4 regions of the Sporosarcina sp. FSL K6-1540 genome follow, and region 2 is predicted to be linked to each of the others. Evidence: riboswitches for the same ligand, from Rfam matches in the RefSeq annotation. Region 2 holds a riboswitch; each other region holds the start of a gene.
The links. Region 2 has a riboswitch for S-adenosylmethionine ahead of MKY15_RS07800 (ATP-binding cassette domain-containing protein). Riboswitches for the same ligand answer to the same signal wherever they lie in the genome.
Positions count from the first base shown of each region.

Region 1: another riboswitch for S-adenosylmethionine. It lies ahead of MKY15_RS12410 (methionine ABC transporter ATP-binding protein); the one in region 2 lies ahead of MKY15_RS07800 (ATP-binding cassette domain-containing protein).
Region 3: another riboswitch for S-adenosylmethionine. It lies ahead of MKY15_RS06110 (O-acetylhomoserine aminocarboxypropyltransferase/cysteine synthase family protein); the one in region 2 lies ahead of MKY15_RS07800 (ATP-binding cassette domain-containing protein).
Region 4: another riboswitch for S-adenosylmethionine. It lies ahead of metK (methionine adenosyltransferase); the one in region 2 lies ahead of MKY15_RS07800 (ATP-binding cassette domain-containing protein).

Region 1 covers NZ_CP152018.1:2,636,937-2,640,062, reverse strand. Annotated here, with positions in the region: gene MKY15_RS12415 (methionine ABC transporter permease) at 1-325, opposite strand, end outside; gene MKY15_RS12410 (methionine ABC transporter ATP-binding protein) at 318-1,343, opposite strand; SAM riboswitch class I at 1,557-1,662, opposite strand; gene MKY15_RS12405 (thioredoxin family protein) at 1,717-2,016, opposite strand; gene MKY15_RS12400 (toprim domain-containing protein) at 2,031-2,372, opposite strand; gene gcvH (glycine cleavage system protein GcvH) at 2,447-2,830, opposite strand; gene MKY15_RS12390 (arsenate reductase family protein) at 2,906-3,126, opposite strand, start outside.
Region 2 covers NZ_CP152018.1:1,721,014-1,724,139, reverse strand. Annotated here, with positions in the region: gene MKY15_RS07810 (NAD(P)H-binding protein) at 1-332, opposite strand, end outside; gene MKY15_RS07805 (sulfite exporter TauE/SafE family protein) at 364-1,071, opposite strand; SAM riboswitch class I at 1,237-1,348, shown strand; gene MKY15_RS07800 (ATP-binding cassette domain-containing protein) at 1,527-2,552, shown strand; gene MKY15_RS07795 (methionine ABC transporter permease) at 2,542-3,126, shown strand, end outside.
Region 3 covers NZ_CP152018.1:1,378,274-1,381,399, forward strand. Annotated here, with positions in the region: gene MKY15_RS06110 (O-acetylhomoserine aminocarboxypropyltransferase/cysteine synthase family protein) at 1-1,185, opposite strand, end outside; SAM riboswitch class I at 1,311-1,426, opposite strand; gene MKY15_RS06115 (glycerol-3-phosphate acyltransferase) at 1,572-2,207, shown strand; gene MKY15_RS06120 (aspartate aminotransferase family protein) at 2,270-3,126, opposite strand, start outside.
Region 4 covers NZ_CP152018.1:2,725,896-2,729,021, reverse strand. Annotated here, with positions in the region: gene metK (methionine adenosyltransferase) at 180-1,376, opposite strand; SAM riboswitch class I at 1,566-1,683, opposite strand; gene pckA (phosphoenolpyruvate carboxykinase (ATP)) at 1,866-3,126, shown strand, end outside.

The sequences.
Region 1 (3,126 bases), 920 kb from region 2:
AAAACGGAGCCGCCCCAATAATAAGTGCCGGCATCGCTGCATCCGGTCCGCGGATTGTACCAAGAAGAAATTTCGTAAACGGAATAAGTAAAATGATTAATATGATAAACGGAATGGATCTAAAAATATTGACGAATGCTCCTGATATAATATTGACCAACTTATTCGACCAAAGTTGACCGGGACTAGATAGGAAGAGTAAAATTCCAAGTCCTAACCCAATAACTAAAGTGAACAATGTAGAAACCGCAGTCATATAGAGTGTTTCCACTGTTGCTTCCCACATTTTAGTCCAGTCGACATTCGGAAAAAGGTTTTCAATCATTACCGATCACCTCCGTCTGAACATCATTTTCATTGAGGTATTGAATTGCTTCCTCAATGATTGAGGAATCTCCAAGCAGCTGAAGTATCAGTGTGCCGTATGCCCCGCCATGTGTATGGGATATGTTTCCCTGCACGATATTCACATCGACAGTGAATTTCCGAATAAGACTTGCGAGCACAGGTTGTTCTGTCCGCTCCCCTACAAATACAAGCTTGATAAGCGTGCCGGCAGGAAATTCTTCCTTAATATGCGCCATTGCCTGCTTCGCCTCCACGGGTTCCGTCACTTGAGAGACAAACCGCTTTGTGATCGGTTCCTTCGGTGATTGGAACACATCCAGGACATCTCCCAACTCAACAACTTTCCCTGCCTCCATAACTGCAACTCTGTGGCAAATTTTCCGGATAACGTGCATTTCATGTGTGATAAGCACAATTGTCAGTCCGAGTCGTTCATTAATTCCTGTTAGAAGGTCTAGTATTGAATCCGTTGTTTCTGGATCAAGGGCTGAAGTCGCTTCGTCACAAAGAAGGACTTCAGGGTCGTTTGCAAGCGCACGAGCAATCCCTACGCGCTGTTTCTGACCTCCAGACAATTCGGATGGATATGCATTTTCACGACCAGCCAAACCAACTAATTCAATCAGTTCCGCCACTTTCTTATCACGCTCGGCTTTTCGTACACCCGCGATTTCAAGAGGGAAAGCGATATTCTCCTTCACTGTTCTAGACCACAGTAAGTTAAAGTGTTGGAAAATCATACTCACTTTTTTTCGTGCTTCCCTTAGCTCTTTCCCTTTAATTGCTGATATTTCTAGACTTCCTATTTTAACGCTACCTGACGTTGGCATTTCAAGACCGTTCAGTAGTCGAATCAACGTACTTTTTCCTGCCCCACTATAGCCGATGACTCCAAAAATCTCACCGTCAGTAATTTCAAGCGATACATTTTCGACTGCTGAAATACTACCTGGCCCTTCACCGTATCGTTTATTTATATCCGTTAAATAAATCATTTTTTTCACCTCAGAAAAATTGTTTTGTTACTAATTTTGTCTAGCTTCAGGCGCCACCCCCTCGGGTCACAAGGCAGTTCGCTGTGGTGGCTTAGGTACCGCCCCCCTTGTGCCTGTCGGGGCTGAGCGGCGCCTTCCGCTTTTCAATACAAAAAAGCCTTCCTGCAGACGGGCAGAAAGGCTTGACGTTATCGAAAATAAACGTTGTCCAATCTCTCATCTTTCAAAGCGTATGCTTTGTGTGACTTGGCACCATTTCACTTACGTGACGGTTGCCGGGCTTCGCAGGGCACTATCCCTCCACCTCTCTTAATAAGAGTGACCTATTCAATTGAATGTTAAGACGAAGTATATCAAAGTTCCATATCTATTGTCAATCTATTTCTTCAAGTAGATACGGTACTGATTGAAATGCATAAATTTTATGGGTTAAAACGCCATCCTTTTGTATAAGAAGGCAAGGAACGCTTTCGATTTCATAGTCAATTGCAATATTTTGTACGTAATTCAAATCTGCTTTCCCGATTGGTATTCCCGGTCTCATGACGGTAATAACTTCCATCATTTTAGATGCGACTGCACAAGTTCCACACATTGGTGTATATAAATAAAACGCTGCCACTGAAGACTCTTTCAAAGCCATCTCCCATTGTTCGCGTGTCCAAGTTTCCATTAATTCTACATCCTTTAAATTAGAAATTCCGGTCTGATTTTAAAATCCGCACCTTGTAGTATTGTAGCCAACACTTTGTATGGGGTCGTCTCCACTTCCCGATAAACCTTTTCTGTGTACAAATGGATTGCTGCCGGGAACTCTCTTTTGAATAAAACACGGGTCTTTTCTCCATCTTCATCCGCATCAACGAAGACAAATAGTTCATGTTCTTCGTAAGGTGCAAGCAATTCTTCAAGCCGATAAGGACTTACTGTGCCGTTCGTACAAATAATTTCGACAGGCTCAACAAGTATTCGTGCCAAACGTTTCTTATCCGAACCGCCCTCGACGATAATTACTCTTTCATCCGACACAAGAGGCCCCTCCTTCGCTCTTTTTTATATAAAGATGCAAAAAACGCCGAAAAAGTACCGGCGCCTTGTCTTAGTTATTCTCCGACAGTCATTTTTTCATACGCTTCAGCTGACATAAGTTCATCCAGTTCAGAAACATTTGAAGGTTCAACAACGATCATCCATGCATTTTCATACGGTGATTCATTGACAAATTCAGGGCTGTCTTCAAGTCCTTCATTCACTTCAATTACTTTTCCGCTGATTGGTGCATAAAGTTCTGATACTGTCTTAACAGATTCAACGCTTCCGAAAGGCTCGTCCGCTTTGATGTCATCTCCGACAGATGGAAGTTCAACGAATACGATATCGCCTAGTTCAGATTGTGCAAAGTGAGTAATACCGATGCGGTAGTTACCACCTTCGTCTTTTACCCATTCATGCTCTTCAGAATAACGCAGATCTTTTGGTGTGCTCATTCCGTATCCCTCCAAATAAATAGTTTCATTCTCTTCAATTCTGTCATATTTCTCGAATAAAGACAAGATAGGAAATCAGTTAGTCCATACTTTGTCGAACTCTTCTTCCTTGAATCCGACAGTCACCTTACCATCACCGAAGACAATTGGTCTCTTAATCAACATACCGTCAGATGACAGCAAGCTAATTTTCTCTTCATCTGTCATTGTGAGCAATTTGTCTTTCAAGTTTAGCTCTCTATATTTCGTCCCACTAACGTTGAAAAACTTTTTCAACTCCAAATCCGATGTCGCAA
Region 2 (3,126 bases):
TCAATCTTACTTTGCAAGATGCCTGCTGTCCCAATTGTGACTAGCCGATTAATTCCCGTATCCTCCATCGCTCTTATCATATGAGGAACTGCCTCAGTCAACGTTGTTGTCTGGTCTGTACCTAGCGAACTGAATACAACGTCCATTCCAGCAACGGCATCCGAAACTGCTACAACATCACGGACATCACCTTGGATAATCGTCAACCTATCATGTGGCGCCAATTTCTCAGGTGAACGGACAAGTACCGTCACTTCATGCCCTTCTGCTAATGCTAATTTTAGGACTTCCCCACCCACACGCCCTGTTGCCCCAAACAATGCGATTTTCATAAGAAACATCTCCATTCTATAAATTACTTTCTCATTTTATTAATAAATAAACGCCCGTAAATAGTAAAATACCATATGTGAAGATCCGAAAGGTCTTTTGACTGATATGACGGAATAGTAGTTGTCCTAGATACAATCCAACAAATACTAGCGGCAGTGCCATTCCGATTGAGGTCCAGATACCTTTATTTGTACCAACAAAAAGCACTTGAATGAGTAGACTAACGGAATAGATGAATAAATAAAACGCGAGTGTCGTTGCACGTAATGTTTCTTTTTGCATAGCTGTTCCTGCAAAGTAGAGCAAAAGCGGCGGACCTGGCATGCCAATTCCTGTCGTCAATGTACCGGATAATCCGCCAACAACAAAGTCCCCACGTTTAGTTCTCTTAATTCGAAGGTTCAGGACAAGCAGCAGTGTTAGCAAAAGAAGAACAATGCCTATGCCCGTTTTCAATTTGTTGATATCCGCCGAAATGAACAAAATGATACCAATTGGCAGTCCAGATAAGCTCCCGATTATCAACTTTTTTAATAGGTCTGTATCCACATCTTTACGTATTTTAGCAATAAGTGCGCTCGAAATAACAAGCGACAAAACTAGGTTTATCTGAATGGCCTCCATCGGATTGAAAATCATGAGTAGAAAAGGTGTCGCCATGATCGAAAAACCAAATCCTGTACTTGTCTGTAAAATGGACGCAAAAAGTATAATGCTAATAAATATAAAAATTGTCATTCTCACACCGCTTTCTCTATCACTTTAAGTGTATCAGAATTCTGAAATTGTTTACGACTATTAGTAATCTGAATTATTTTACTTTAGTAAATTCATTGACTTTACCTAATTTGCACACTAGAGTTAGATTCAATTCTTGCAACAATCGAATAGCACTACATCACTTTCTTATCCAGAGAGATCGAGGGACAGGCCCTATGACATCTCGGCAACAGGTTCATGACCAATGAACACTGTGCCAACTCCTACAGACGCGTATGCGTTTGGAAGATGAGAACGAGATGGCTTCTTTTATTAGAATCCTTCTTTTTCTTATCTATTTTAAGAAAAAGAGGGATTTTTTTCGTTCTTACAACTATCTAGCTTCAGCGGCCAGATGCTCGGGGTCACAAGTCATTTTGCTAGTTGCATCCGTTGTCCGCACAGAATTAACGAAGTACTTAGGGGGTCAATACATGATTGAATTTAAAAATGCATCCAAGACGTTCGCCCTTGGGAAGCGTGAGGTACATGCGGTAAAAGATGTTTCTCTTTTCGTTGAAAAAGGTGAAATTTTCGGCATCATCGGTTTTAGCGGCGCTGGAAAAAGCACATTGCTACGGTTAGTAAATATGCTTGAACGCCCGACTTCAGGCTCTGTTTTCATTCGAGACATCGACGTCAGTACATTATCCTCAAAAGATTTACGGACGCAACGTCGCAACATCGGCATGATTTTTCAGAACTTCAACTTGCTGAACTCACGGACAGTTGCAGGAAACATCGCGTATCCTTTGAAACTTGGCGGAATGCAAAAAAAAGCAATTGCGGAACGCGTCGAGGAATTATTGGACTTCGTTGGCCTGGCCGATAAAGCTAAAGATTATCCGGACCAACTATCAGGAGGGCAAAAGCAACGCGTAGGTATAGCCAGAGCACTCGCCACTTCACCAGACATCCTAATCTGTGATGAAGCCACATCTGCACTAGATCCTGATACGACCGCCGATATACTGCGGTTGTTGAAAAAGGTGAATAAGGATTTGGGTATTACAATCCTCCTTATCACACATGAAATGCATGTTATTCAAACAATTTGCGACAAAGTAGCGGTCATGGAAAATGGAGAAGTAATCGAAACAGGTGATGTTTTTGAAACATTTACTGATCCTCAACATTCGACAACACAACGATTCATCCAATCCGTGCAGCAGGATCTACCTTCAGAAAAATTGATTAATGAGTGGCAATCAAAAGGTGGTACCAAGTTATATCGAGTTATTTTCAAAGGAGATATTGCAAGTGATCCTGTTCTTTCAAAAGTTACACGTAAACATGATGTTGATTTCAACATCGTTTACGGTTCAGTTCGAGAATTACAGGAACGATTTTTTGGCAATCTACTTGTTTCATTTGAAGGAGAAACGGATGCTGTAAGCCATGTATTAAAAGAACTTGAATTAATTGTAGACATAGAGGAGGTCCTACAAGATGAACGTTGATTGGCTTACATTTTGGCCCCGGATTGTAGAAGCAACCGGTGAAACACTGATCATGGTAATCGCCACTCTCGTTTTTGGTTCCATTTTTGGAATTGCAATTGGCCTGCTATTATTTGTCACTAGGCAAAATAATATTTTGGAAAACAAACTTGTTTCTCAAATATTAAATATAGTCATTAACATCGTTCGGCCTGTTCCGTTCATCATCTTCTTAGTAGCCATTTCACAACTGACAAGATTAGTTGTCGGGACAACAATCGGAACCGCAGCAGCCATTTTTCCGATGACAATTGTTGCAACATTCGTCATTGCCCGAGTTGTTGAAAATAACTTGGTCAGCATTGATCCTGGCGTTATTGAAGCAGCACAGGCAATGGGTGCAAGCCCTCTTCGGATTATCTTCACGGTTTTGATACCAGAAGCATTGGGTCCACTTATTTTAGGACTTACCTTCGTTTCCGTCAGTCTGATCGATTTCTCGGCAGTTGCCGGAACAGTTGGCGGCGGAGGTCTTGGACATGTCGCGATGACATACGGTTATCAACGGTTCGACGGTAGTGTCATGCTCGTTACG
Region 3 (3,126 bases), 340 kb from region 2:
ACCTGATTTTTTTAAGTCCTCAGGCCCAAGCTGCTGATGCGTCGTTGAAGCTGGATGGATAATTAGTGATTTTGCATCCCCAACATTCGCAACATGCGACCAGATTTTGACGTTATCAATCACGTTCCGGCCTGCATCCCGTCCACCTTTAATACCAAATACAATAATGGAACCGAAGCCGTTTTTCAAGTACTTTTTCGCAAGGTCATAAGATGGGTGATCTTCGTTGCCTGTATATGTTACCCATTCGACAGATGGATGTTTTTTCAAGAACTCCGCTACTTTAACGGCATTTTCATTATGTCTTGTCACACGCAAATGCAGTGTTTCAAGTCCTTGGAGGAAATTAAATGCACTATCTGGATCTAAGCAAGGTCCGAAGTCACGCAATAGTTGAACGCGTAGTTTAGTCGCAAATGCCGCCGCTGCTGTATCAATTCCGTAACGGAGACCATGATATGACGCATCAGGCTCTGTGAAGCCAGGAAACCTCCCTTGCGTCCAGTCAAATGTACCCGCATCAACAGCAACTCCACCGATCGTGGTACCGTGTCCGCCAATCCATTTTGTAGCGGAATGGATGACAACATCCGCACCAAATTCGATAGGATTCGAACCATATGGCGAAGCAAATGTACTATCAATAAGAAGCGGTAGTCCGTTTTCATGCGCAATGTCCGCAACCGCTTCAATATCGAGTACATGAAGACTCGGGTTACCGATTGTTTCTGCGAATATTGCTTTTGTTTTATCTGTAATTGCTGCACGGAAGTTTTCAGGATCTGTTGCATCGACAAACTTTACATTAATACCGTAGCGCGGAAGTGTAGCGGCGAATAAATTATAAGTACCGCCATATAAGTTGCTTGCTGCGACAATTTCATCTCCAGCACCAGCTACGTTCAAGATAGAGAAAGCGATAGCTGCCATACCTGAGGAGAATGCAACTGCCGCCGTACCACCTTCAAGAAGCGCAATACGCTCTTCAAAAACTGCAACAGTTGGATTTGTAATTCGTGTATAGATGTTGCCTGCTTCTTGTAGTGCAAATAGTTTTTGAGCATGTTCTGTATCACGGAATACAAAAGATGAGGTTCTATGAATTGGAACTGCGCGTGAACCTGTTACAGGATCCGGTTTTTGTCCACCGTGCAGAAGAAGTGTTTCGGGTTGAAGTTTTGTCATCGTCATTACCTCCAGAGTTTTTTTAGATGGATGTGATTGTAATGGGCGGAGACGTTAGGGGTATTTTTGGAATGAAAAATAACCCCCTTCGCTTAAGAAGAGGGTTACGCTTTCGCTTATTCCTCCCCTTATCTTTCAGACCGTTCGCACGAATCTGTAGGAAGTAGCACCTTTGCAAGTTAGTCACTTGCTGGTTGCCGGGCATCGCAGGGCCTATTCCCTCCGCCGCTCTTGATAAGAGTTTGTGATATTCAGTTTTCCATCTTGTGACATAGTATAGTAGATATCTCAATACTTTGTCAATAGTTTACCGAATAATATTTCTGAAACTTGTGTCTATGTGGAATGTTACACTTAGACTACCGTTATTTTAGGAGGAACTTGATATGTGGTTATGGATTGTAGGCGTGCTCTTATGGGGATATGCAGTTGGTTGCCTGCATGGATCAGTTGTTGCGCAGAAAATATCCGGCGTTAACTTGAAAGAAACCGGTGTGAAAAATGCCGGTGCCTCGAATGCGACCATTGTTCTCGGGAAGAAGTTCGGCGCATTAGTTGCAGTAATCGATATCAGTAAAGGTGCAGGAGCTGTCTTACTTGTGCACTATTTCGCAGAAAACGCAGGATTTTCAGAAGCCTTTTTGGCTTTACTTTTATTTCTTACAGCCGCCGCAGCCGTTATTGGGCATAACTTTCCATTTTATATGAACTTTAACGGTGGAAAAGGAACAGCGACAATAATTGGTGTACTGCTTGCAATCGACTGGCAGATCGGTCTCATTGGTTTTGCATTATTTGTCGTCGTAGCGCTAGTAACAGACTTTCTCGTGTTTGGTGTGCTGATGCTCTACGTCACGCTCATCGCGATGGCAGTATTGGCAGACGGATACTGGCCAGTCGTAATAGCAACTTTGTTATTTGCAATCGCCATTTGGAAACATCTCGAGAATTTTCAGCGTATGAAAGAGCGTAGCGAGAAGCGCGTTTCAATGGTCTTCAGAAAAAATAAAACCAAAAACTGAGGACCCCTATAATTGGAGGTTCTCCGTTTTTGGTTTAGCAAGATTAAAAATCTCATCCTAACTCATGCATTTTCATTGAACACTTTCTTCATAACCGCAATAATAAAGTCCACGTCTTCATCGGTACAAGACAGCGGTGGGCTTAGCGCTAGAATATTGTTATAGCCAGCAACTGTATCGCCGTTCCTTCCAATAATAAGTCCATTCGCCTTACATTCGCCAATGATTTTCGCAACACGGGCGTTTGCAGCAGGTTCTTTCGTTTCTTTGTTCTCTACAAGTTCAATGCCTAACAAGAATCCGAGCCCGCGAATATCGCCAACAAAAGGATGATCCAATAAGCAAGCCAACTCTTTTAGAAGGCGCTCGCCAAGCTCAGCCGACCGTTCAACAAGATTTTCTCTCTCAATGATTTCAAGATTCTTCAACGCGACTGCACAAGCCGCAGGATTCCCGCCAAATGTATTAACATGGCGGAAATGACTGTTATCTTCTCCTGTATCGAACTTTTCATAAATATCTTTTCGAATAGCCGTAACCGAAAGTGGCAAGTAAGCGCTCGTTAGTCCCTTTGCCATCGTAATAATGTCCGGTTTCAACTTAAAATGCTGATGACCAAAGTCTTTCCCAGTTCTGCCGAATCCACAAATGACTTCATCAACAATTAGCAGTACACCGTGGCGTGTACAGATTTCCTGAACCTTTTCCAAGTAGATTGGATGTGGGATGAGTATACCGCCTCCTGTAATAAGCGGTTCCATAATAATCCCAGCGATTGTTTCCTTCTGTTCCCAAATGATTTTCTCTTCAAACTCTTGGGCACGTTGTATGTTGTACTCCTCAATTGACTGTCCCGCAGGTCTGCGGTAATTGTCCGGAGGGGCGATGTGCAAGAACCCCGGTGCAAGTGCCTCATACT
Region 4 (3,126 bases), 1.0 Mb from region 2:
ACGCTCTCTCCTCTCCGATCAGGTTTCACTTTATAACAATTGTATCATTTGTTTATAGCTCCTGTGATGAGAGTGTACGACAGATTCGCTACACTCTATGACGCCCGCTAAATCAAACATCCTAAACAGAAAAAACACCAAAAAACAGGGAGATCCTGCCTTTCAGTGTTTACACTACATTATTTCCCTGCTAACTCTTTCAATGCATCAGCTTTATCCGTTTGTTCCCACGGTAGATCAATGTCTGTACGGCCGAAGTGACCGTATGCAGCTGTTTGTTTATAAATTGGGCGGCGCAGATCAAGCATTTTGATGATGCCTGCTGGACGAAGGTCAAACAGTCCACGCGTAAGCTCAACAAGTTTACTTTCCTCGACTGTGCCTGTTCCAAATGTATCGATAGAAATCGATACAGGTTGTGCAACACCGATTGCATAAGCAAGTTGCACTTCACATCGATCTGCAAGTCCTGCAGCGACAATGTTCTTCGCAACATAACGTGCCGCATATGAAGCCGAGCGGTCCACTTTCGTCGCATCTTTCCCAGAAAACGCACCGCCGCCATGACGCGCATAACCACCGTACGTGTCAACGATGATTTTACGGCCAGTAAGACCTGCATCTCCTTGAGGTCCCCCTATTACGAAGCGGCCAGTTGGGTTGATGAAGTACTTCGTGTCTTCATCGATTAAATCAGTTGGTACAACCGGGTTTATGACGAATTCTTTAATATCACGCTGAATTTGCTCAAGTGTTATTTCAGGGTGATGTTGCGCTGAAATAACAATTGTATCGATGCGTACTGGTTTATTGTTTTCATCATATTCAACAGTCACTTGTGTTTTTCCATCTGGACGCAGATACGTAAGGGTTTCATCTTTGCGTACTTGTGCAAGTCGGAATGATAATTTATGAGCTAGGCTAATTGGTAACGGCATCAGTTCCGGTGTTTCATTACAAGCGTAACCGAACATCAAACCTTGGTCACCAGCTCCAATTGCTTCAAGTTCATCATCTGTCATCGAACCTTCACGCGCTTCAAGTGCCTGGTCAACGCCTGCAGCGATGTCGGCTGATTGTTCATCGATCGCAGTCAAAACTGCAGATGTTTCCCAATCAAATCCGTATTTCGCGCGTACATAACCAATTTCTTTAACAGTTTCACGCACAACTTTCGGGATATCGACATATGTTGTCGTCGTAATTTCTCCTGCAACGAGGACAAGTCCTGTTGTAATTGTCGTTTCACATGCAACACGTGCATTTGGATCTTCTGCCAATATAGCATCTAGAATAGCATCCGAAATTTGGTCACACATTTTGTCCGGGTGTCCTTCAGTTACCGATTCTGAAGTAAATAGTCGGCGATTTGTCATGTTATTTCCTCCTTATATCCTACGAGATTGATACGGTACTCATATGTCCCATGTAGAGTCTTTTCTAAATGAAAAGACTACAAGCCATTGCGAGCTCTATACACGAGGATTAAGGGCGATATCATATAAAAAGCCCTTCGCTCACGTAATAATACATGAGGAAAGGCATGATTTCATAAGCACCTTTCACTCTTATCATACAAGGACTGTGCCTTGCTACAGGTTTGGCACCTTCGCGCAGACAAAACGTCTGTGCAGGTTGCCGGGTTTCATAGGGCCTGACCCCTCCACCAGCTCGGGATAAGAGTATCCGTTCAACTATATATGCTACGAAAAATCTTGTTGCATGTCAAATCTTTTTACCCATTTTGCGTATAAATCCTTGAGGTTTGAATTAGTATAGATTATTATTCTTAATGTGTTATACTAATTCAATAATGTGATGACACCCAATTGATTGGGACTATATGCAAAGGACGGTACATACTTATGATATCTGCGAAAATTAGTGATGACCTCAACAAACTTCTTTCTGGGAAAAATGTAAAAGTTCAACTTTCAGTTCCACAACTTGTTGAAAAAGCGATTTCACGTGGTGAAGCTCAATTGACATCAGACGGAGCGGTTACAGCTCAGACAGGCAAATATACAGGTCGTTCACCTAAGGACAAATACATTGTTGAGGAAGCGTCCTCCAAAGACAAAATCGATTGGGGCAACGTCAATCGTCCAATCTCTTCTGAAATTTTCGATTCATTATATAATAAAGTAATTACTCATTTGAGAACAAAAGACGAACTGTTCGTCTTCAAAGGTTTTGCAGGCGCAGATCCAGCTTCACGACTATCCATTCAAGTTGTGAATGAATTTGCATGGCATAACCTGTTTGTTCACAACTTGTTCATCCGCCCAACTGAAGAAGAACTAGTACAACATGAATCACAATTTACAATCGTTTCGGCTCCTTCATTTAAAGCTGATCCTGTGGTCGATGGTACGAATTCAGAGACATTCATTATCGTATCAATGGAAAAACGTATTGTTCTTATCGGTGGAACTGAATACGCTGGCGAAATGAAAAAATCAATCTTCTCAATCATGAACTACTTACTACCAGAAAATGGAATTATGCCGATGCACTGTTCGGCAAACGTTGGTGAAGACGGTGATGTTGCCCTATTCTTCGGTCTTTCTGGAACAGGTAAAACAACACTTTCGGCAGATGCAAACCGTAAATTAATCGGCGATGACGAGCATGGCTGGTCTGACACTGGTGTCTTCAATATCGAAGGCGGTTGCTATGCAAAATGTATTAATTTATCACAAGAAAAAGAACCTGAAATTTTTGGTGCAATTCGTTTTGGTTCCGTACTAGAAAACGTTGTCGTCGATCCGGAAACACGCATTCCTGACTACGATGATGGTTCATTAACTGAAAACACGCGTGCAGCTTATCCTATCCAAGCAATTGATAACATCGTTGACCCTTCTGTTGCTGGTCATCCGAAAACGATTGTATTCTTAACGGCAGATGCGTTTGGCGTGCTACCTCCAATCTCGAAGTTAACAAAAGAACAAGCAATGTATCACTTCCTAAGCGGGTTCACTTCGAAGCTTGCCGGAACTGAGCGTGGTATCACATCACCTGAAGCAACGTTCTCAACGTGCTTCGGTTCACCTTTCCTTCCACTTCCAGCGACAGTATACGCTGAAATGCTTGGGAAGAAAATTGATGAACATGATGCACAAG